Regions from separate parts of the Microbacterium sp. BDGP8 genome, predicted to be linked through region 2. Evidence: predicted binding sites of a transcription regulator. Region 2 holds the regulator's gene; each other region holds the start of a gene.
The links. The regulator HrcA, encoded in region 2, represses chaperone genes, less so after heat shock. The targets are predictions, from matches to a motif close to TTNGCACTCGNNNNNNNCGAGTGCNAA.
Positions count from the first base shown of each region.

Region 1: P6897_RS03425 (Hsp20/alpha crystallin family protein) is a predicted target of HrcA. The motif match lies at 3,319-3,345, and genes of this name have one in related genera.
Region 3: groES (co-chaperone GroES) is a predicted target of HrcA. The motif match lies at 1,685-1,711, and genes of this name have one in related genera.
Region 4: groL (chaperonin GroEL) is a predicted target of HrcA. The motif match lies at 1,316-1,342, and genes of this name have one in related genera.

Region 1 covers NZ_CP120712.1:724,997-730,337, reverse strand. The annotation lists gene P6897_RS03440 (DUF2207 domain-containing protein) at 1-699, opposite strand, end outside; gene P6897_RS03435 (MarR family transcriptional regulator) at 735-1,166, shown strand; gene P6897_RS03430 (HNH endonuclease signature motif containing protein) at 1,300-2,682, shown strand; gene P6897_RS03425 (Hsp20/alpha crystallin family protein) at 2,821-3,246, opposite strand; gene P6897_RS03420 (L-serine ammonia-lyase) at 3,397-4,806, opposite strand; gene P6897_RS03415 (FUSC family protein) at 4,896-5,341, shown strand, end outside.
Region 2 covers NZ_CP120712.1:1,712,309-1,717,649, reverse strand. The annotation lists gene P6897_RS08345 (PhoH family protein) at 1-624, opposite strand, end outside; gene P6897_RS08340 (HIT domain-containing protein) at 671-1,018, opposite strand; gene P6897_RS08335 (16S rRNA (uracil(1498)-N(3))-methyltransferase) at 1,062-1,790, opposite strand; gene dnaJ (molecular chaperone DnaJ) at 1,795-2,916, opposite strand; gene hrcA (heat-inducible transcriptional repressor HrcA) at 2,956-3,993, opposite strand; gene hemW (radical SAM family heme chaperone HemW) at 4,073-5,290, opposite strand; gene P6897_RS08315 (DUF1990 family protein) at 5,290-5,341, opposite strand, start outside.
Region 3 covers NZ_CP120712.1:2,789,489-2,794,829, reverse strand. The annotation lists gene P6897_RS13490 (hypothetical protein) at 1-429, shown strand, start outside; gene P6897_RS13485 (class I SAM-dependent methyltransferase) at 408-1,643, opposite strand; gene groES (co-chaperone GroES) at 1,786-2,082, shown strand; gene rarD (EamA family transporter RarD) at 2,205-3,146, shown strand; gene P6897_RS13470 (ABC transporter substrate-binding protein) at 3,320-4,678, shown strand; gene P6897_RS13465 (hypothetical protein) at 4,984-5,341, opposite strand, start outside.
Region 4 covers NZ_CP120712.1:2,164,262-2,169,602, forward strand. The annotation lists gene groL (chaperonin GroEL) at 1-1,278, opposite strand, end outside; gene P6897_RS10420 (cold-shock protein) at 1,454-1,657, opposite strand; gene P6897_RS10425 (LytR C-terminal domain-containing protein) at 1,782-2,363, opposite strand; gene P6897_RS10430 (DUF3263 domain-containing protein) at 2,393-2,635, opposite strand; gene P6897_RS10435 (DUF2332 domain-containing protein) at 2,645-3,640, opposite strand; gene msrB (peptide-methionine (R)-S-oxide reductase MsrB) at 3,707-4,114, shown strand; gene P6897_RS10445 (nitroreductase family protein) at 4,111-4,647, shown strand; gene P6897_RS10450 (helix-turn-helix transcriptional regulator) at 4,655-4,924, opposite strand; gene P6897_RS10455 (helix-turn-helix transcriptional regulator) at 4,981-5,307, shown strand.

The sequences.
Region 1 (5,341 bases), 990 kb from region 2:
GAACCCGACGGCGAAAGTGAGCGTCTCGTGCGGCGCGAGGTCGGTCGCCGAGGCGGTGATCGCGGTTCCGTCCGGTGAGGCGACGATCTCGGGACACGGCGTGGTGCTGTCCTGCTCGCCGACATAGCAGGCCTGCCGGCCGGCGAGGGCGTCCGCGATAGCGGGGTCGACCCGCAAGGTGGCCGTCACCTGCCGGAACGGCTGATTCCAGTCGGTGCCGTTGACGTCCCAGTAGAACTCGAGCCCGGTGTCCGGGAAGTCCCACACGACATTCTCGAGGTCGTAGGTGAAGACGAAGGTGTTCGGCCCGTGCAGGTACTCGGGCCCGCGCGTCAGGATGCCGAGGGTGCCGTCCTCGCTGTCGGTCTCGACGGGACGGGCATCGCCGTTCTCGTCGGTGACCGAGATGAGTTCCGGATGCAGCGGCTGCCCGTTGTAGGTCTCGGGCAGAAGGCGGCGCATGCCTCGGTTCTGATCGGACTGGGCGAAATCGGCGACGAAGGTCTCGACGACCCGCATCCTGGCCGTGCCGTCCTCGTCGCGACTGAGGGTGTAGTCCACGGCGAGCGAATCGAAGACGAAGGCGTCGAGATCGGCGGATTCGTCGGCGGATGCCGCGGCAGGGACCGCCAGCCCGAAAAGGCCCGTGATCAGCACGAGGACCACGATCGCGAGTGCCGCCCGGGTGCGACGCATCATGCCGACCAGCTTAGGCGGGCAGTAAAGTTGTCGCCATGAACGATCGTCGTCGCGCCGTTGCCGCGTGGGAGAGCCTCTTCCGCGCGCAGCACGAGATCTTCGACGACATCAGCAATGACTTCGCCGGCGATGAGCTGACCCAGGCCGAGTACGACGTGCTCCTGACGGTCGCGCGAGGCTCGGGCCATCGCGCTCGCCTGCGAGACGTCACCGCGAACATGCTCATCAGCCAGCCGAGCGTCTCGCGCCTGGTCGATCGGATGGTCGCGCGCGGCCTCATCACCAAGTGCGGCGACCCGACGGATGGCCGCGGCGCAATGCTCACGGCGACGCCGGAGGGGATGTCGGCGTTTCGTCGACTCGCCGCCGCCCACGGCCGCTCCATCGCCGAACGGATGTCGGTGCTGTCGACCGAAGAGCTCGAGCAGCTCGAGCAGCTGACGACGAAGCTGCGACGTCTGTCCTGACGACCGCGGTCGGGGTTGCGGGTCGCGCGGCGTCTCGCGATGTCGATTCCTCCCCCGGCGGGACGGTGCCCTGACTTTCGATAACCGAACATATGTTCGACTCGGATGTCGTACCCGCCGTCACAATGGGAACATGACGGCGAGTGACGGGGGCGGCGAGGCGCGACGCGACGACGTCACGCCGTCGCAAGCGCTCGCTTTTGCGAGGTACGCGGAGGCCCTTGACCTCTCTCACGCCGCTGACATCGCTCGCACCCGGGCGCTGGCCGACCTGGGTCACGCCGCCCTGCACGACGCGCGCCGCGACGGGGTGCGGGGTATGGCGTCGGACATGGAGTTGCGTTCAGTCGCGGCCGAAGCGGCCGGGATGGCGCGGTTGACGGATCGGCGGCTGCAGGGTGAGATCGACCATGCGATGACCGTCATCGACGACTATCCCGCGGTGTTCGAGGCGTGGGTGCAGCGGCGGATCGAACGTGGCCACGTGAATGTGGTCGTGCGGGTCGGTGCGGGGCTTCCGAATGAGGTGCGGGATTCGTTCGCGGAAGCCGCGATCGCGGTGTGCGAGCGGGACGTGCCGTCGCGGGTGCGGGGTGCGCTGGATGCGTTGGCGGCCCGGTTGCATCCGCAGACGTTCACCGACCGGCACAAGACCGCCGCGGCGGAGCGGTGCGTACGGGTGTTCCACGGGTCGGATGGGATGTCGAATCTCGTCGCGAACCTTCCGACGGTCATCGCCGCCGGGATGCTCGACCGGCTGACGCAGATGGGGCAGTCCGTGAAGGACGCCCGGGCGGAGGGCGACGGGGCGGAAGGTGCCGGGGCGGATGCCGCTGGGTCGGGTAAGCCCGCCGACACGAGGACGATGGATCAGCTGCGCGCCGACATCCTCGGTGACCTGGTGCTCGGTGGGGCGCCCGTGGTCGACCCGACCTACGGGGCCGACCGGGCTGGTGGGCTCGGGGCGATCCGAGCGCGCGTTCAGGTCGCGGTCACCGCCGAGACGTTGATGGGGCGTGACGAGAACCCCGCCGAAGCCGTGGGCGCTGCGCTGATCGATGCCGACACGGCACGCGAGCTCGCCGGGCAGGTCAGCGAGTGGGACCGGCTCTTCATCGCCCCCGTCACCCGCACCCCGGTCGAGATCGACACCTACCGGCCCACGGCTTCGATGAAGAAGCTCCTGATGGCGCGCGACCAGCACTGCCGGTTCCCCGGATGCCGCAGAGCCGCGATCCGCTGCGAGATCGACCACACGATCGATCACGCCCTCGGCGGGCACACCCACATCTTCAACCTCGCCCACCTCTGCCAACGACACCACTCGATGAAGCAATTCACGAAGTGGGAGGTCAGGCAGATCGGCGGCGGGGTCCTGGAATGGACCTCACCCCTCGGCCGGGTCTACCGCGAAGACGTACCCATACCGGCCGTCTGCTTCACCATCGCCACCACGGACCCGCCACCGGATGCGACACGCGGCGGACCACCGCCGGACGAACCGCCACCCTTCTGAGTGCTGCAGCCACGCAGTCGGGCGCGCGCATCGCGCGCCTTCGAATCGGTCGCGGGCGCTGGGGGATATACGCGAAAGGGCGGCCGCCGCCCCCGAAAGAGCTGCGGCCGCCCGTCGTGCGAACGCGGATCTGCGCGATCAGTTCTCGATCGGCACCACCGGCGCGGCTGCGTCGGTCGTGACCTCGACCTTGCGCGGCTTGGCCTTCTCGCTGACCGGGATGGTCACAGTCAGGACGCCGTTGTTGTAGGTCGCGGCGATGCCTTCCGTGTCGACGCCCTGGCCGAGGTTCAGCTGACGCAGGAAGCTCGCGGCTTCACGCTCGCGCGTGATCCACTTCACTCCGTCACCGCTCGCGAGCGTGCGCTCGGCGCGGATGGTCAGCAGCTGGCCGTCGACGTCGATGTCGACCGAGCCCGGGTCGATGCCCGGCAGGTCGGCGGTCATCACGTAGTGGTCGCCGTCACGGTAGAGGTCCATCGGCATGCGACGGGGGCCACGGCGCGTGTCGAAGAGGCTCGAGGCGATGCGGTCGAGGTCGCGGAACGGGTCATAAGTAGCCATCGATCTTTCCCTTCTCTGATGCTTCGTGTTGAGATCTGAAAGTTGAGCCATATGGGCTCAACTGCATCCAGATTAGCACTCTCCCCCATCGAGTGCCAAGGGTTCTCGCACGGCGAACAGCGCCCCGAAGATGGGGCGCGGAAGGGCCTCTCAGCACTCGACGACGTTCACCGCGAGACCGCCCTCGCTCGTCTCCTTGTACTTGTGCGACATGTCGATCCCGGTCTGGCGCATCGTCTCGACGACGGCATCCAGCGACACGTAATGCTGCCCGTCACCCCGCAACGCGAGTCGCGCCACGGTGACCGCCGTCGACGCCGCGATCGCGTTGCGCTCGATGCACGGGATCTGCACGAGGCCACCGACCGGGTCGCACGTGAGCCCGAGGTGGTGCTCCATCGCGATCTCCGCCGCATTCTCGATCTGCGCGCTGTTGCCGCCCATGACGGCCGTCAGGCCTCCCGCAGCCATTGCGCACGCAGATCCGACCTCGGCCTGGCAGCCGCCCTCCGCACCCGAGATGGACGCGTTCGCCTTGAACAGCGACCCCAGAGCTGTCGCGGTCAACAGGAACCGCCTGACGCCGCGGCGCCGATCCAGATCCTCCGACGCGAGCCGCGACTCCGCCGCGAACCGCCACCAGTACATAGCCACCGCCGGAAGGATTCCTGCGGCACCGTTGGTGGGTGCGGTGACCACGCGTCCACCCGACGCGTTCTCCTCGTTGACGGCGAGCGCGAAAGCACCGAGCCACTCCCCCGGCAGCTCACGCCCGCCGGCCGCCTCCGCCTGTTCGAGCTGCGCCCGCATCGCCCCCGCCCGGCGCCGCACGCGCAGCATCCCCGGCAAGGTGCCGTCGGCTCGAAGCCCCGCCTCGACGCACCCCGCCATGGCATCCCAGATCGCGTCGAGCCCGGCAGCGACCTCGGCCTCCGGCCGGAGTGCCTCCTCGTTGCGGCGCGCGAGGCCGGCGATGCTCATCTGCTCGCGCTCGCACAGCTCGAGCAGCTCCGCCGCGGTGCTGAAGCGGTACGGCCAGGCGACAGCGCCCGAACCTCCGCGCCGTCCGCCCGCCTCGGCGGCTTCGCCTGCGCGTCGGATGAAGCCGCCCCCGACCGAGAGATACGTTTCCGACGCGACGAGATCGCCCGCGGCGTCCCACGCGCTCAGGGTCATCGCGTTGGGATGCTCCGGAAGCCGCGTCCGCGGTTCGAAGGTCACGTCGCTCCGCGAGAACGGCACCGCGTGCCACCCCGCGAGCACCAGGGGCGACCCGTCGACCCATTCGGTCCACGCGCCGCGAACCACGTCGGGATCGACGGTCTCGGGCGCATGACCCTGTAGCCCTGCGACCACGGCGTCGGGCGTGCCGTGCCCGATCCCGGTCGCTCCGAGCGACCCGTACAGCACGCAACCGACCCGTGCGACCTCGGGAAGCCGCCCCGCGGCCTCCAGCCTGACGACGAAAGCACGGGCAGCACGCAACGGGCCGACCGTGTGGGAGCTCGAGGGTCCTACACCGATGGAGAACAGCTCGAACGCCGAGACGTAAGCGCTCACTCGCCCAGGCTACGCCAGCATCTGCCGTACGGGCCCGGCGGCGTCAAGGGGCTGCTGTCGGGCGCGCTGTACGCCTATCGTGGCGATTGATGACCGCCGTACCCCATCCCCGCCTTGTCTCGCTGAAAGCCGCGGCGCGGACCGCGGGCGGAGAGGCCTTCGCGCTCTCTCGTCTGCTGCTCGCCGGCAAGGCGGCCCTCGCCGCTGCGATCGCCTGGTATCTCGCGCCGTACGTACCCTTCGCGCACGACGAGTACTCCTACTACGCTCCGCTCGGCGTGCTCGTGAGCATGTATCCGACGATCGCCGACTCGGCCAAGGCCGGCCTGCAAGCGGTCGGCGGCCTGGCGATCGGCATCGCGATCGGCCTGGTGGGCCTGTGGTTCGTGTCGGGCCCCAGCCCCCGCATCGTGGGTGTGGCGATCGTCGTCGGCGTCGGCGTCGCCGTCGGAGGCATCCGGGCGCTCGGCACCGGCCGAGACTGGATCGCCATCGCCGCCCTGTTCGTACTGCTGCTCGGGGCGAACGACGCGGG
Region 2 (5,341 bases):
CGCCAGCGGCGCGACCTCGATCGTGCCGGTGGCCATGAGCTTGGGGACGAGCTCGGGGTCGAGCATCTCGTTGAGAGCGTCGTACAGCGGCCGGAGGTACGGGTCGATCTTGTCGGTGAGGGTGCCGGGCAGGAAGCCGAGGCGCTCTCCCGCTTCCACGGCGGGGCGCGTCAGGATGATGCGATTGACTTCCTTGCGATGCAAGGCCTGCACCGCCTTCGCCATCGCGAGGTAGGTCTTGCCGGTTCCCGCGGGGCCGATGCCGAAGACGATCGTGTTCTCGTCGATCGCGTCGACGTAGGCCTTCTGCCCAAGCGTCTTCGGCCGGATCACCTTGCCGCGCGAGGAGAGGATCGCCTCCCCCAGCACCTCGGACGGGCGCGGGCCTTCATCGCCCTTTCGCCGCTGCAGGATGCGACTGGACGTCGACACGTCGCTCGGATCGAGGCCTTGCCCGGCCCGTGCCATGGCGATCAGCTCGTCGACGAGCGACTTCGCGGCGGCGACGTCATCGTTCGAGCCCGTCAGGGTGATTTCGTTGCCGCGGACGAGGACGTCGACGTCGGGGTGCTCCCGCTCGACGACGCGCAGGAGGCGGTCTTGGGGCCCGAGCAGCTGGACCATGGCGACACCGTCGGCGAGGATCGTCGCGACGGCGGGTTCGGAAGCATCAGCCACCGAGGCTCCCTTCGGAGAGGCCACCGGCGAGGACGTGCGCGTGAACGTGGAACACGGTCTGTCCTGCGCCGGGGCCGGTGTTGAAGATCAAACGGAAGTCGCCGTCCGAATGCTCGGCAGCGACGGAGTTCGCGAGCCCGACGAGCTCGCTGAGGAGAGCGGGGTCGCCCGCGGCGAGCTCAACCACGGTGCGGTAGCGCTCGGTCTTGGGGATCACGAGGACATGCACCGGAGCCTGCGGAGCGATGTCGCGGATCGCGAACGCATTCTCGGTCTCCGCGATGATCTCGGAGGGGATCTCGCCGCGGAGGATGCGCGTGAAGACAGACGGTTCGCTCATACGTTCAGTCTATCGACGGGGTGCGGTGGCGGGACGGGCGGCGTTACCAGCGACCGAGGGCGACGTTGACGACGCCGAGCGCAGCGGGGCCGGCCGTCGACGTCCGCAGGACCGTGTCCCCCAGACGCACGGCGACCGCGCCGGCCGCGACGAGCGCGTCCAGCTCCTCGGCTGCGATCCCGCCCTCGGGACCGACCACGAGCGACACGTCGCCCTCGCCCAGTTCGACCTCGCTCAGTCGCCGCGTCGCCGTCGGCTCGAGCACCAGCACTCGCTCGGAGCCGCATCGCGCCGCGAGCTCCGTCGTCGACACGGGCGCGTCGACGGCGGGCAGCCACGCGCGATGCGCCTGCTTCGCCGCTTCGCGCGCGATGGTCGCCCACCGCTGCACACCGCGCTCGACCTTCGGTCCGCTCCACCGCGAGACGCTTCGCGCAGCCTGCCAGGGCACGATCGCATCGACGCCGAGCTCGGTGCAGGCCTGCACCGCGAGCTCGTCGCGATCGCCCTTCGCGAGCGCTTGGATCAGCGTCACGCGCCGTGCGGGCGCGGAATGCTCGACTCGCGAGAGCGCCTCGATGCGGACGAGCTTCGGATCGGCTGCGGTGACGGTGCCCTCGAGCCACGCCCCCGCGCCGTCGCCCACCGTCACCGTCTCACCGACACGCACGCGACGGACGCCGGCCGCGTGATGAGCCTCGGCGCCGGTGAGGTCGACGAACTCGCCCGGCCGAGTGATGAGCGGCGGGTCGACGAGGAAGTGCAGGGCCATGCGCTCAGCTGTTCCGGAACCGATCGCGGAGCTTGGCGAAAAGGCCCTGGTGGAACTCCGCGAGCTGTGGTGCGGGCGACTTCGTGCGCTTCTTCAGCTCCTCGATGAGGGCCCGCTCCTTGGCATCCAGACGCGTCGGGGTGACGACGTGAACGCCGACACGCAGGTCGCCGCGCGTCGAGCCGCGAAGCGGCGTGATGCCGCGACCCTTGACGGTGAGGACGTCGCCGGACTGGACGCCGGGGCGCAGCTCGAGCTCGACCGGACCGTCGAGCGACTCGATCGTGGTGCTGGTGCCGAGGACGGCGTCGGGCATCGACACCTCGAGCGTGGCGAGCAGATCGTCGCCCTCGCGGCTGAACACGTCGTGCGGAGCGACCGTGACCTCGAGGTACAGATCGCCGTTGGGGCCGCCGGCGGGACCGACCTCGCCGGATCCGGGGAGCTGCAGGCGCAACCCGGTCTCGACACCTGCGGGGATGTCGAGCGAGACGGTGCGGCGAGCCCGGACGCGTCCCTGCCCCTGGCAGGTCGTGCACGGGTACGGGATCGTCGTGCCGTAACCCTGGCAGACGTTGCAGGGCTGCGACGTCACGACGTTGCCCAGCAGGCTGCGGACGGTGCGCTGCACGTTGCCCGCGCCGTGGCAGACGTCGCAGGTGACCGGCTGCGTTCCCGGCTGGCAGCACGAGCCCTGGCAGGTGTCGCAGAGCACCGCGGTGTCGACCTCGATGTCGCGATGCACGCCGAAGACGACGTCGCCGAGCTCGAGGGTGACCCGGACGAGCGCATCCTGTCCGCGTTCGCGCCGGGAGCGCGGACGCCCGGCGCGACCGCCGCCTCCGGCGCCGCCGCCGAAGAAGGTCTCGAAGATGTCGCTGAATCCGCCGAAGCCCGCGGCGCCGCCGAAGCCGCCGGCGGAGTCACCGCCCATGTCGTAGCGCTGACGCTGCTCCGGATCGCTGAGGACGTCGTAAGCATGCGTGACGAGCTTGAATCGCTCGGACGCATCCTCTCCCGGGTTGACGTCGGGGTGCAGTTCTCGTGCCAGGCGTCGGTACGCCTTCTTGATCTCGTCGGGCGACGCGTCGCGCGCAACGCCCAGGACCTCGTAGTGGTCAGCCACGGATCGCCTTTCCGCCCGTTCGGGCGTGGGTGGGGTGGGTCAGCGGGACTTCTCGTCTTCGTCGAGAAGCCGGCTGAGGTAGTGCGCGACGGCGCGGACCGTCGCGAGGTTCGTCGGGTAGTCCATGCGCGTCGGTCCCATGAGGCCGACGCGTGCATGCGAGCCCGGGACGTCGTAGTCGCTCGTGACGACCGAAGCTTCGGAGAGCCCGTACGCCTCGTTCTCGCGGCCGATTCGCGCTGCGACGCCGCGGTCGTCGGCGACCATCTCGCCCATGAGCCGAAGCAGCGTCACCTGCTCCTCGATGGCTTCGAGCAGCGGATAGATACTGCCGCGGAAATCCGCCTCTCGCCGCGCGAGCGTGGCGGTGCCGGCCATGACTAGGCGGTCCTGCCGGAACGTCTCGAGCTCTTCGACCAGGATGCGGGCGATCTCGCGCACCGCATCGCCGATCGGGTCGCCGACCGACTCGCTCTCCGCGAGCGCCGACACCGCGGTGACGGCGTCTCGCACGGCGACGCCGGTGACAGCGGCGCGCAGCGTCGCCTTGGCTACGGCGAATTGCGCTTCGTCGAGGAGGGTGCGTACCACGCCCACCCGCTGGGAGACACGGCCGGTGTCGGTGACGACGATGACGACGAGTCGTCCGCCGCCGAGGTCGACCAATTCGAGGTGCGAGACCTGCGCGCGCGCGAAGGAGGGGTACTGCACCATTGCGACCTGGCCCGTCAGCTGGGTGAGCGCACGAACCGTCCGCACGAGCAGGTCGTCGAGGTCGGTAGGGCCGTCGAGGAAGGTCGTGATGGCCGAGCGCTGGGCGGCGCTCAGGGGGCGAAGGCCTGCCAGATGGTCGACGAAGACGCGGTAGCCCTTATCAGTCGGCACGCGTCCGGATGACGTGTGGGGCGCGGCGATGAGCTCCTCGTCCTCGAGGAGCGCCATGTCGTTGCGGATCGTGGCAGCCGAGACGCCGAAGGCGTGGCGCTCGACGATCGACTTGCTTCCCACGGGCTCGCGGGTGTCGACATAGTCCTGCACGATCGCCCGCAGCACCTGCAGTCCGCGCTCTGAGACCATGTCCGTCACCTCCTGTTTGGCACTCGATGTCTGCGAGTGCCAATTCTACCGCGTGGGCGAGGCGGGTCGCCGCCCGGGATCACTCGGTGAGCGCCCGTACGACCGCATCGGCCATGAGGCGTCCGCGGCGAGTCAGGACGACCCGACCGCGGACGGCGTCGGCGCCTTCGATGAGCCCGTCGGCGATGAGCGATGCGACGGCACGGCGCGAGTCGTTCGCGAGCTCATCGACGGCGAGCCCATCCACGATGCGTGATCGCAGCAGGACGGACTCGAGCCGTCGGGCCTCGGCATCCGGGCGCTCGCGGCCTGCGGCGGGAGACTCGCCCGCGGAGAGCCGCTGAGCATATGCCGCCGGGTGTTTCACGTTCCACCAGCGGAGGCCCGCGATGTGACTGTGCGCGCCCGGCCCGTAACCCCACCAGTCGGTTCCGCGCCAGTAGGCGAGATTGTGGCGCGAGCGCTGGTCGGTCGACCGGGCCCAGTTCGAGACCTCGTACCAGGAGAAGCCGGCGGCGGCGAGACGGTCATCGGCCAGTTCGTACATGTCGGCCTGGAGATCGTCGTCGGGCGCGGCCACCTCACCGCGGCGGATCTGACGCTCGAGACGGGTGCCCTCCTCGATGATCAGCGCATAGGCGGACACATGGTCGGGTTCGAGCGCCACCGCGGTGTCGACCGAGCGCCGCCAGTCGTCGAGGCTCTCCCCCGGCGCTCCGTAGATCAGGTCGACCGAGACGTCGAGTCCAGCCCCGCGCGCGGCAGCCACGGCGGTGGCGACGCTGGCGGGATCGTGCGTTCGGTCGAGCGCTGCGAGCACGTGCGGAACCGCGGACTGCATGCCGATCGACAGGCGCGTCACGCCCGCCGCCGCCAGCTCGTCGGCGACCCGAGGGTTCATCGTGTCGGGGTTCGCCTCGACGGTGACCTCCGCGCCGGCGGCGATGCCGAACGTGTCCCGCACTCCGCTCAGCATCCGAGCGAGGTCCCCGGCCGGAAGCAACGTGGGAGTGCCGCCGCCGAAGAACACCGTCTGCGCCGGACGCCGGGGGCCGCGCTCGTCCATCACATCGGCCGAGAGGGCGATCTCGCGCAGCACCTCGTCGGCGTAGGCATCTTGCCGCGCGCCACGCAGCTCTGTGGCGGTGTAGGTGTTGAAGTCGCAGTAGCCGCACCGCACCCGGCAGAACGGAACGTGCAGGTACACCCCGAACGGGACGTCGGGGTCGATGACGAGGTCGTCCGGCAGCGTCCCGCCGACCGGCACCGGATCACCGATCGGCAGTGCCGCGCCCATCAGGCCTCAGGCGTCGCGTACAGCGGCGAGATCGCGCGGAGGTAGCCCTGG
Region 3 (5,341 bases), 1.1 Mb from region 2:
GCCGTGGCAGCGCCGACGGATGACGTCGCGTCGGCTCCCGAGGCCGCGAGGCTGCCGGGCGAGCACCGCGGTGGGTTCCAGCGCGAGTTCACGCAGCCGACACCGCTGCTGAGCAGCCCCGAGGTCGGCCCGCGCGCCGAGCCCGCTGCGTCGCAGCCGCGCGTCGAGTGGGCCCCGGCGCCCGAGATCCTGCCGCGGTCGGGGGCGTGGGCGCTGGCCCTGGCGATCGTGGCGCTCCTACTGTCGCTGTTCGTCGGGTGGGCGTTCCCGCTGGGTATCGCAGCGGTCGTCATGGCGGTGCTGGCGCTGCGCCGACCGTGGGAGCGTCGCGGGGTCGCGGTGTGGGCGCTCGGCCTCGCCGCGTTGTCGATCCTCTACAGCGCGGGCTGGCTCGTCTGGGCGGCGGCTCAGGCCGGGCTGCTGGACTGAGCCCCGTCGCCGGGGCGGCCCTCACCGTCCTCGACGCGGTCGGCGAGGACGGCCACCCGGCGGTCTCCGACGCGCGTGAGGAGGAGGGTCGCCGACGCGCTCCCCGACAGGCTCAGCTTCTTGCGGAACTGCGCAGGATCGATGTCGACCCCGCGTTTCTTGATCTCCAGGATGCCGATCCCTGCGCGCTTGAGCGCGGCGTCGATCTCGCGGGTCTTCAGCGGCAGGACCTCGCGCACCCGGAACGTCGTCGCGAACGCGCTGGTACGCCCCGTGTCGGAGGTCATGTACGCCGTGCCGCCGGCGAGCATCCCCGCGTCGAGTGAGCGGGCCACGTCGCCGATCAGCCGAGCGCGGATGACGGCGCCGTCTGGCTCGTGCAGGTAGGCGCCCAGATCGCGCGGATCGACGTCCGAAGCATCATCGGCGGCGGTGAGCTCGGCGGCACGATCGCCGCGGATCACGAGGGCGGACCGCCGGACGCCCGGGCGAGCGAGAGCGCCCGACCAGAGGACGAGCTCGATCGTCGAGCCGTCCGCGCTGATCCACTGCGCCTCGCCGTCGGTGGGAAGGTCGTCGCGGTCGAACGCAGGGCCGAGCTTGATGCCCGTCGGCATCCGACCTGCGAGGTCGAAGGCCCACTCGAGCGACGGCGTGTAGTCGGATGCCGCGATGCGCCGCGTCTCGCTGTGGCCCGAGGTGCGGCGAGCGGGGTCGAGCCAGACGGCATCGACGCCGTCGAGATCGGTCTCCTCCGCCCGCCCGTGGCGCACGCGAGCGGCTGCACCGAACGGGGCGAGGTTGTAGGCGGCCAGGGCGGCCGTGATCTCGTCTGCGTCGACGGCCAGGACCTCGAGTCCGATGCCGGCGAACCCCAGGGCGTCGCCGCCGATGCCGCAGCCGAGGTCGGCGACGCGGGCGATGCCGGCATCGCGGAACCTGCCGGCGTGGCGGGCGGCGACAACGAGACGCGTAGCCTGCTCGAGGCCGGCCCGGGTGAACAGCATCCGATCGGCGAACGGACCGAACTTCGCCCGCGCGCGCTCGCGCAGCCGGGCTTGCCCGACGACGGCCGACACGAGGTCGGGGGAAAGGCCCTCGCGTCGCAGCCGCGACACGGCCGACGCGGCATCCGCCGTAGACGAGATCCGGAGGGCGTCGACCAGACGGAGTCCCTCGGGGGTCAGCAACGCGGAGAGCTCGGCGTGATCCACCACGACAGCCTACGCGGGGCGGTGCGGCCGGTTCAGGGGTGTTGGCACTCGCGTTGCGTGAGTGCCAACGTCCCCCTAGACTCGGAGTTGGCACTCTCAGGGTGAGATTGCCAACAAGTCTTGTCGAAGAAAGAGGTAGACCGTGTCGGTTTCCATCAAGCCGCTCGAGGACCGCATCGTCATCAAGCAGGTCGAGGCCGAGCAGACCACTGCGAGTGGTCTGGTCATCCCCGACACCGCCAAGGAGAAGCCCCAGGAGGGCGAGGTCGTGGCGGTCGGCCCCGGCCGCATCGATGACAACGGCAACCGTGTTCCGCTCGACGTCGCCGTCGGCGACCGCGTGATCTACAGCAAGTACGGCGGAACCGAGGTCAAGTTCGGCGCTGACGAGTTCCTCGTGCTCTCGGCCCGCGACGTCCTCGCCGTCGTCGTCCGCTGACGCAGAGCTCTTCCACGAAGGCCCGGGTGCATCGCATCCGGGCCTTCGTCATGGCAGGCGTGCGGCGGCGGATGGCAGTCCGTCGTGACCTCGCCGTGTCATGACCGTCCTATGCTTGGCTCGTGACACCCCTCGATCCCGCCCGTGAACGCTCGCTCGGCGGGATCTACGCTTTCTCGGCCTACGTGCTCTGGGGCTTCATGCCCCTCTACTTCCTCACGCTCGCCCCGATGGGGCCGTTCGAGGTCGTGTCGTGGCGCATCCTGTTCTCGCTGGTGTTCTGCGCGATCCTCCTCACGGTGCTCCGGGCCTGGGGCAAGCTGATCGCGATCCTGCGCACGCCGCGCCTGGTGCTGTGGACCATCGTGGCGGGGCTGCTCATCTACGTGAACTGGCAGGTCTTCCTCATCAGCACCCTCACGGGGCACGTGATCGAGGGGAGCCTCGGGTACTTCATCAACCCGATCGTCACGGTGCTCCTCGGCGTCCTCGTCCTGAAGGAGCGGCTGCGAGTGGCCCAGTGGGTCGCGATCGGCATCGCCGCCGTCGCGGTCGGCGTCATCGTCATCGGCTACGGGGCCTTCCCGTGGATCGCCCTGACCCTCGCCGCGAGCTTCGGCACCTACGGACTGGTCAAGAAGCAGATCGGGCCCTCGGTCGACGCCGTGAGCGGCCTGACCCTCGAGTCGCTCTGGCTGGCGCCCGTCGCGATCGTGCAGGCGATCATCGTTGCGGTCACCGGCGGGCTCGTTTTCGGCTCGGTCAGCCCCGGCCACACCGCGCTGGTGACCCTCGCCGGGATCGTCACCGCCGTGCCCCTGCTGTTCTTCGCCGCCGGCGCCCGTCGCAGCAGCCTCACGGTGATTGGCCTGCTGCAGTTCGTCGCGCCGATCCTTCAGTTCATCACGGGGGCCTGGATCCTCGGCGAGCCGATGCCTCTCGAGCGCTGGATCGGCTTCGGGCTCGTCTGGCTCGCCCTCGTCGTGCTCAGCGTCGACTCGCTGCGCGCCGCTCGTCGTCCGAAACGCGTCGACGAGGCATCCGACGTCGCCCCCGTCGTCTGACGTGGCACCGGTCCCACCCGCGTCATCGCGCGGGACGCCGCGGGCCGGAAGTAACGATCAGGTCGCGTAACAGACCGTTAACACATCGCAACATCCCTGATGCAGCGGCACCACTAGGTTTGACCCAACCTCGCGGGGCTTCGGTGCCGCGTTCCCACTCATCAAGGAGCACAATGGGCGTTCTCACCCGTTCCCGCACCGCGAAGGTCCTCGGCGGTATCGCCGTGATCGGCGCGAGTGCCCTCGTCCTCGCAGGCTGTGCCGGAGGCAGCGAACCGGCTGCATCGGGTGACGCCGAAGGGAACTCCTCGGCCGATTTCCCCATCGACTGCGAAGCGGCCGAGCCCGCGTCGTACACCCCCGAGTACACCTCGACCTCCACCGGTCCCGGCACCGACCTCACCTACACGATCGGCACGGCTCTGCCCGTGACCGGCAACCTCGCCTTCCTCGGCCCGCCCGAGATCTCGGCGACCGAGTTCGCCGCATCGGAGATCAACGCCGCGGGCAAGGGCATCACGATCGACCTCAAGCAGGGCGACTCGGGTGACACCGACAACAAGGCGTACGAGACGGAGATCCCGCGACTGCTGGGCGAAGGCGCCACGGCGATCATCGGCGCGGCGTCCTCGGGCACGTCGCTGCAGTTCATCGACCAGGTCATCGCCGCCAACGCCATCCAGTTCTCGCCGGCGAACACCTCGGCCGCCTTCACCGGCTACGAGGACAAGGGGCTCTACTGGCGCACCGCTCCCTCGGACGTCCTGCAGGGCGAGGTGCTCGGCAACCTGATCGGCGCCGACGGCAACGAGACGCTCGGCATGATCGTCCTCAACGACGCCTACGGCACCGGCCTCGCGTGCTTCACCAAGGCCGCCTTCGAGGCTGCCGGCGGCGAGGTCGTCGCGACCTCGCTCTACAACACCGGTGACACGAACTTCTCGGCCCAGGTCGAGGACGTGCTCGCAGCCGGCCCGGACGCGATCGCCCTGATCACGTTCGAAGAGGTCAAGACGATCATCCCCGAGCTGATCGGTGCCGAGGTGGCCCCCGAGCAGCTGTACCTCGTCGACGGGAACCTGGCGAACTTCGGCGACGACTTCGAAGCCGGCACCATGGCCGGCGCGAAGGGCACCTACCCCGCCGTCGACCCCGCGTCGATCGCAACCTTCCGCGACAACCTGCAGGCGTTCTGGACCGGTGCCGGCAACGCCGAGCTGCAGGACTTCACCTACGGGCCGGAGTCGTATGACGCCGTCGTGCTGCTGGCCCTCGCGGCGCTGCAGGCCGGATCGACGGCCGGCCCCGACGTCGCCGCGAACCTGCAGGCGGTCTCCGGCGGCTCGGGCGAAGGCACGAAGTGCACGACCTTCGCGGAGTGCGCCGACCTGATCATCGCCGGTGAGGCCGCGGACTACGACGGTGTCTCGGGCCCGATCACCTTCAACGAGGTGGGCGACCCGACGGAGGCATCCATCGGCGTCTTCGAGTACGGCGACGACAACAACTACGAGTTCGTCCGCGTCGGCTGATCCCCGCGCACGAGGGCCCCGGTCTCCTGGCCGGGGCCCTTCGTCGTGCGCGCCGTGGGGCGGGCTCGGGGTGTGGGTTGGCAGTTGGTGCCCGCTCCTGGCGCCAGTGTGGGCGCGAGCTGCCAGGTGAGCGCTGGGTGGGCTCGCGCTCGCGCGTGGGTTGGCAGTTGGTGCCCGCTCCTGGCGCGTGTGTGGGCGCGAGCTGCCAGGTGAGCCCTGGGTGGGCTCGCGCTCGCGCGTGGGTTGGCAGTTGGTGCCCACTCCTGGCGCGTGTGTGGGCGTGAGCTGCCAGGTGAAGCGCGGGGTCAGTTCGGGGGAGACCACCCGCGGCGCCGAAGGGCACCGCGCACGAGCGCCACCGCCGCGGAGCCGGTGGGGCGGATGTGCGCGGACGTGAGCCTCACGACCTCGAAGCCGAGAGCGACGTAGGCGGTGTGCTTCTCGATGTCGCGCGCCCACTGGCTCCGCGATGTGCGATGGTGGTCGCCCTCGACCTCGGCGATGACGCGGTACTCGGGCCAGACGGCATCCGCGATCCCCGCCAGCCGCCCCGAGCCATCGCGGATCTCCCGGTCGAGCAGCGGCTCGGGCAGCCCCGCCCCGACGACGGCGAGCCGGAAGTCGGTCTCCAGCGGAGACATCGCCCCCTCGCGGACCAGGCTC
Region 4 (5,341 bases), 450 kb from region 2:
GCTGAACGCGTTCTTGCCGGCCTGAATGAGCGCGACACCACCACCGGCGACGACACCCTCTTCCACAGCTGCCTTGGCGTTGCGGACGGCGTCCTCGATGCGGTGCTTGCGCTCCTTGAGCTCGACCTCGGTCGCAGCTCCGGCCTTGATGACGGCGACGCCACCGGCGAGCTTCGCGAGGCGCTCCTGGAGCTTCTCGCGGTCGTAGTCACTGTCGGTGTTGTCGATCTCGCGACGGATCTGGGTCACGCGGCCCTCGAGCTGAGCCGAGTCACCGGCACCCTCGACGATCGTGGTCTCGTCCTTCGTGATGATGACCTTGCGCGCACGGCCGAGCAGGTCGACGGTGGCGTTCTCGAGCTTGAGGCCCACCTCTTCGGTGATGACCTGGCCGCCGGTGAGGATCGCGATGTCCTGCAGCTGAGCCTTGCGACGGTCGCCGAAGCCGGGAGCCTTGACGGCAGCCGACTTGAAGATGCCGCGGATCTTGTTGAGGACCAGCGTCGCGAGAGCCTCGCCCTCGACGTCCTCGGCGATGATGAGGAGCTCCTTGCCCTCCTGGATCACCTTGTCGACGATGGGCAGAAGGTCCTTGATGTTCGAGATCTTCTGGTTCGCGATGAGGATGTACGGGTCCTCGAAGACGGCCTCCTGGCGCTCCGGGTCCGTGACGAAGTAGGGGTTGATGTAACCCTTGTCGAAGCGCATGCCCTCGGTGAGCTCGAGCTCGGTGCCGAAGGTGTTCGACTCCTCGACGGTGACGACGCCCTCCTTGCCGACCTTGTCGATGGCCTCGGCGATCAGCTCGCCGATCGAGGCGTCAGCAGCCGAGATCGAAGCGGTGGCAGCGATCTGCTCCTTCGACTCGACCTCCTTGGCGTCAGCGAGGAGCTGGTCGGTGATGGCCTTGACGGCCTTCTCGATGCCCTTCTTGAGCGAGATGGGGTCGGCGCCGGCTGCGACGTTGCGCAGGCCTTCGCGGACGAGCGCCTGAGCGAGGACGGTCGCGGTGGTCGTTCCGTCACCGGCGACGTCGTCGGTCTTCTTGGCGACCTCCTTGACGAGCTCCGCACCGATCTTCTCGTACGGGTCGTCGAGCTCGATCTCCTTGGCGATCGAGACGCCATCGTTCGTGATGGTGGGGGCGCCCCACTTCTTTTCGAGCACGACGTTGCGACCGCGCGGGCCGAGCGTCACCTTGACGGCGTCGGCCAGCGTGTTCAGGCCGCGCTCGAGGCCGCGGCGGGCCTCCTCGTCGAAAGCGATGATCTTTGCCATGTGTGTGTCGTCCCTCCCGGACGGTGGAGAACAGTCTTTAGCACTCGATGAACGTGAGTGCTAAAGCCATTCTGGCACTCGCCCATGGGGAGTGCAAGCCGCGTGGCCGGTGACGCGACCCGGGGAAACGACGGAGCGCACCGCGATGGCGGTGCGCTCCGTGGAGTGTTGCGATTCAGGCGACGACGCGCACCGATTCCGCTTGCGGACCCTTCTGCCCCGTCCCCACGGTGAACTCGACCGCCTGCCCCTCTTCGAGCACGCGGAAGCCGCTCATCTCGATGTTGGAGTAGTGGACGAAGACGTCCTGCCCTTCGTTCACGGTGATGAAGCCGAAACCCTTCTCGGCGTTGAACCACTTGACGGTGCCCTGTGTCATGCGAATCTCCTGATGCTGTGCGACAGCGTCATCGTATGCAGGGCGTTCCGCCGGATCCGGCGCTTCCGGTCACTGTTGACACGGCCGCATCGAGAATTTCACGAGCGTGAAACACGCCCGGTCGTCAGCCCTCGCCGCCACCGCCCGCGCGGTCCTCGCCGACGACCACGGTGAGCTGCTTGCTGGGCTCCCCGTCCGCGCCGTCCGGGCCTGCATAGGCCTCGCTCATCTCCACGTCCGCTCCGCCGATCACTTGGGCGAGGCCCCGCGCGGCACCCTCGTCCTCCGCATGGACGTAGAAGATCGTGGTCGTCGCGAAGTCATGAGTGCTGGCGTCACCCGCGTCGACGACATCCGAGTTCCATCCGGCACCGACGACGGTGTCGCGGAGGGCGGTCGCCAGTCCGCGCTCCGACGTCGCGTTGAGGATCAGGACGGGATACGAGGTGTCGACGACCGGATCGGCCTCGACGGGAGCCTCGACCACGGACGTCGCCGTGGGCGCCGCCGGGAACAGCCCGATGCGACCGGTGACGATCATCGTGCCGAGGACGCCCGCCGCCACCAGGACGAGGACCGCGACGGCAGCCCAGACCAGGAGCACGCCGGCACGCAGCCGGGGGTTCTCGGCCCGGTGGGCGCCGACGCGGGTGGTGTCGGCGGGCAGCTCGTCGAAGCGGTCTTTCGGGTATGTCGTTGTCGGCACGGAGGAATGCTATCTGCCGAAGCTTCGCGTCACATGGCCGCGCGGTCGGCGCGCGAGCGCTCGGCCGCCGCACGCATGCGCCGCAGGCGGTGCACGAGCAGGGGGTCGTGCGACACCGCGTCGACCGACTCGATGATCCGCCCGAGCAGCTGGTAGTACCGCGCAGGGCTCAGCGAGAGCTCTTCGCGAACGGCCTCTTCTTTCGCGCCGCTGTGAGCACCCCAACGCGCCTCGAAATCGAGGATCGAGCGGTCGCGTTCGGAAAGTGCCACGTCTCCACGCTACGACCGCGCGCGCTCGGAGCCGGGACGCCACTCCCACCATCGCCCGAGCGGGTCGGCCGCAGCGTCGATCTCCCCGTCGAGGGCGACCGCGAAGCCGTCGCGCCAGCCGGAGGGAGCACCGCCTGCCCAGCCGTCATGGGTGGCGGGCTCGTCGATCGTCAGCCAGCGCCCCAGTCCGCGCGCACGCGTGACCACGCCCGCGCGTCGTTCCCGCGGGATGTGCACGAGCACCCCGGGCGTGGTGATCACGAGCGTCGCGTCGGCCGGGGCGAGCGCTGCCACGTCCGGAAGAAGGTCGTACGCGTCGCCGGCGAACAGAAGGGGCGGGTCGGATGCCGCGACAGCCGCCGCCGCTCGGATGCGCTCCGCCCGCCCGCTCTCGCCCGGCCACACCAGGCGCGTCAGCCAGTCGACGTCGCGGGGATCGCGCACGTCCAACGGGGCGAGATCGATGCCGGCGCGCCAGACGATCTCGGGATGCCGCACGCGCGGCATCCGCACCCCCCTCACCTCGCTCGGCAGCTCGACCACGGCTGCCCCCGCGGGCGGGTCGAGGCGCGTCTCGCGGTCGTCACCCCGGTACCGATACGAGTAGCGGTCGGGATACAGGCACAACCCGGCACTCGCTCCGATCTCGAGCAGCGCGATAGGCCCCGAGACGCGCGACAGCGTCGGAAGAAGCGCCGCGCAGCGGAGCGGCTCGTTCGTCTGCACCGAGCGGACGAGGGTCTCCGAGACGACGGCGTCGGCATGATCGAGCACCCACGATGCCCACGACGACGAATCCACGTCGCCGGAACCGAGCAGGCGGCAGACCGCGAACACGAGCGGCGGCTGGCGCCGGTTCGCGGGAAGCCGCGACAGCACCTGCTGCAGGTCGCGGTCTTCGACGACGCGCCGCGCCCATGCCGCGTAGAGATCCGATCGCCCGGGTGCCTCGTAGACGGCGAAGCGTCGGTAGCGCTCGATCACGGCGGCGAACTCGTCGGACATGAAGCCATTCTCAGGGAACATCGACCCGCAACGTCGAGTTGAATAGGACGAGGCGAAGGAGCAGACATGACCTATTCCGTGAACAAGACCGACGAGCAGTGGCGCGAGGAGCTCACCCCTGAGCAGTACGCGGTGCTGCGGCAGGCCGGCACCGAGCGCGCGTGGACCGGGGAGCTGCTCGACGAGAGCCGCGCGGGCCTGTACACCTGCGCCGCCTGCGGCGCCGAGCTGTTCCAGAGCGGAACGAAGTTCGACTCGCACTGCGGTTGGCCGAGCTTCTACGAGTCGGTGCGCCCCGAGGCCGTCGAGCTGATCGAGGACCGCTCGCACGGCATGGTGCGCACGGAAGTGCGCTGCGCGAACTGCGGTTCGCACCTGGGGCACGTCTTCCCCGACGGTTTCGGCACGCCCACTGGAGACCGCTACTGCATGAACTCGCTGTCGCTGTCGTTCACTCCCGAGCAGGAGAAGTGACCGGAGCCTTCGAGGCCGCCGGCGCACGCCGGTCGTGGTCGAAGGTCACCGACGAAGCACCCTCGCACGAGGAGCTCGTGCGACTGGTCTCGGCCGCGGGGCGGGTCGCCGACCACTCGTCGTTGCGTCCGTGGCGGCTCATCGAGATCCGAGGCGACGGGCGGACGCGGCTGGGCCGTGCGCTGAACAAGGCCGAGGGCAAACGCGGTGTCTCGACGAAGCCGATGCGCGCCCCGCTGCTCATCGCGGTCGTCGCCAGCTACAGCAAGAAGAGCAAGGTCCCGCGGTGGGAGCAGGAGGCCGTGGCATCGGGCGTCGCTCACATGCTGAGCCTGCTTCTCGACGAGGCCGGGTGGGGCGTGTTCTGGCGCACGGGCGGCGCGACGCGATCCAAGGCGGTCGCGAAGGCGCACAAGCTCGGCAAGCGCGAAGAGCTACTCGGCTGGCTCTATGTCGGCGGTAAGCCCGCAGACCGCGACTCCGGGCGCCGCAAGTCGATCGACGGCGAGTCGTTTCTGAGCCCGATGCCCTGAATCGCCCTCAGGTCGGAGGCTGCGAGCGGGATCGGAGCCTGCGGGCCGACAGACGACGCTCGTCGAGGAGGTCGGCGATGTCGACGTCGAGCGCTGCCGAGATCCGCGCCAGCTCCTCGATCGACATCGCCGATGGCTGCCGAACGTGCAAGCGGCGGGCGAGCGTTCGCATCGGGATCCCGCTCGCCTCTGCCAGCCATTCCTGCGTCAACCGCTCATCCGCGAGAACCGCGCGGATGGACCGAGCCACTCGAGCGCTTAGCAAGCCGTCTGCCATATGGCAACACTATTGACGCCCTTGCCACATGGCAATAGTTCAGCCAAACTTGGCACGTGCCCACAGGAAGAACACCGGAACCCGGCTCGCTCAGCCGTCATGTCGCGAATCTGCTCGCCGCTGAGATCGCTCGTCGCGGACTGCGTCAGACCGATGTCGCCGCCCAGGCCGGCATGTCGGCCTCGCAGCTGTCGCGCGTCCTCGCCGCGAAGAAGGTCTTCACGATCGATCAGCTCGACGCGGTGTGCCGCGCCGTCGGCATCCCCATCGGGCAGGTCGTCGTCATGCCCGGCCGGCGGCGGTGGCCCGGCAGCGGAGCCGTCGACATCGCCGTGTCCAAGGCGCCGCAGAACGACCGCGGAGCGGACGAGTGTGACGGATGATGCAGCCGAGCGGCAGAATGCCGACAACTCCGCC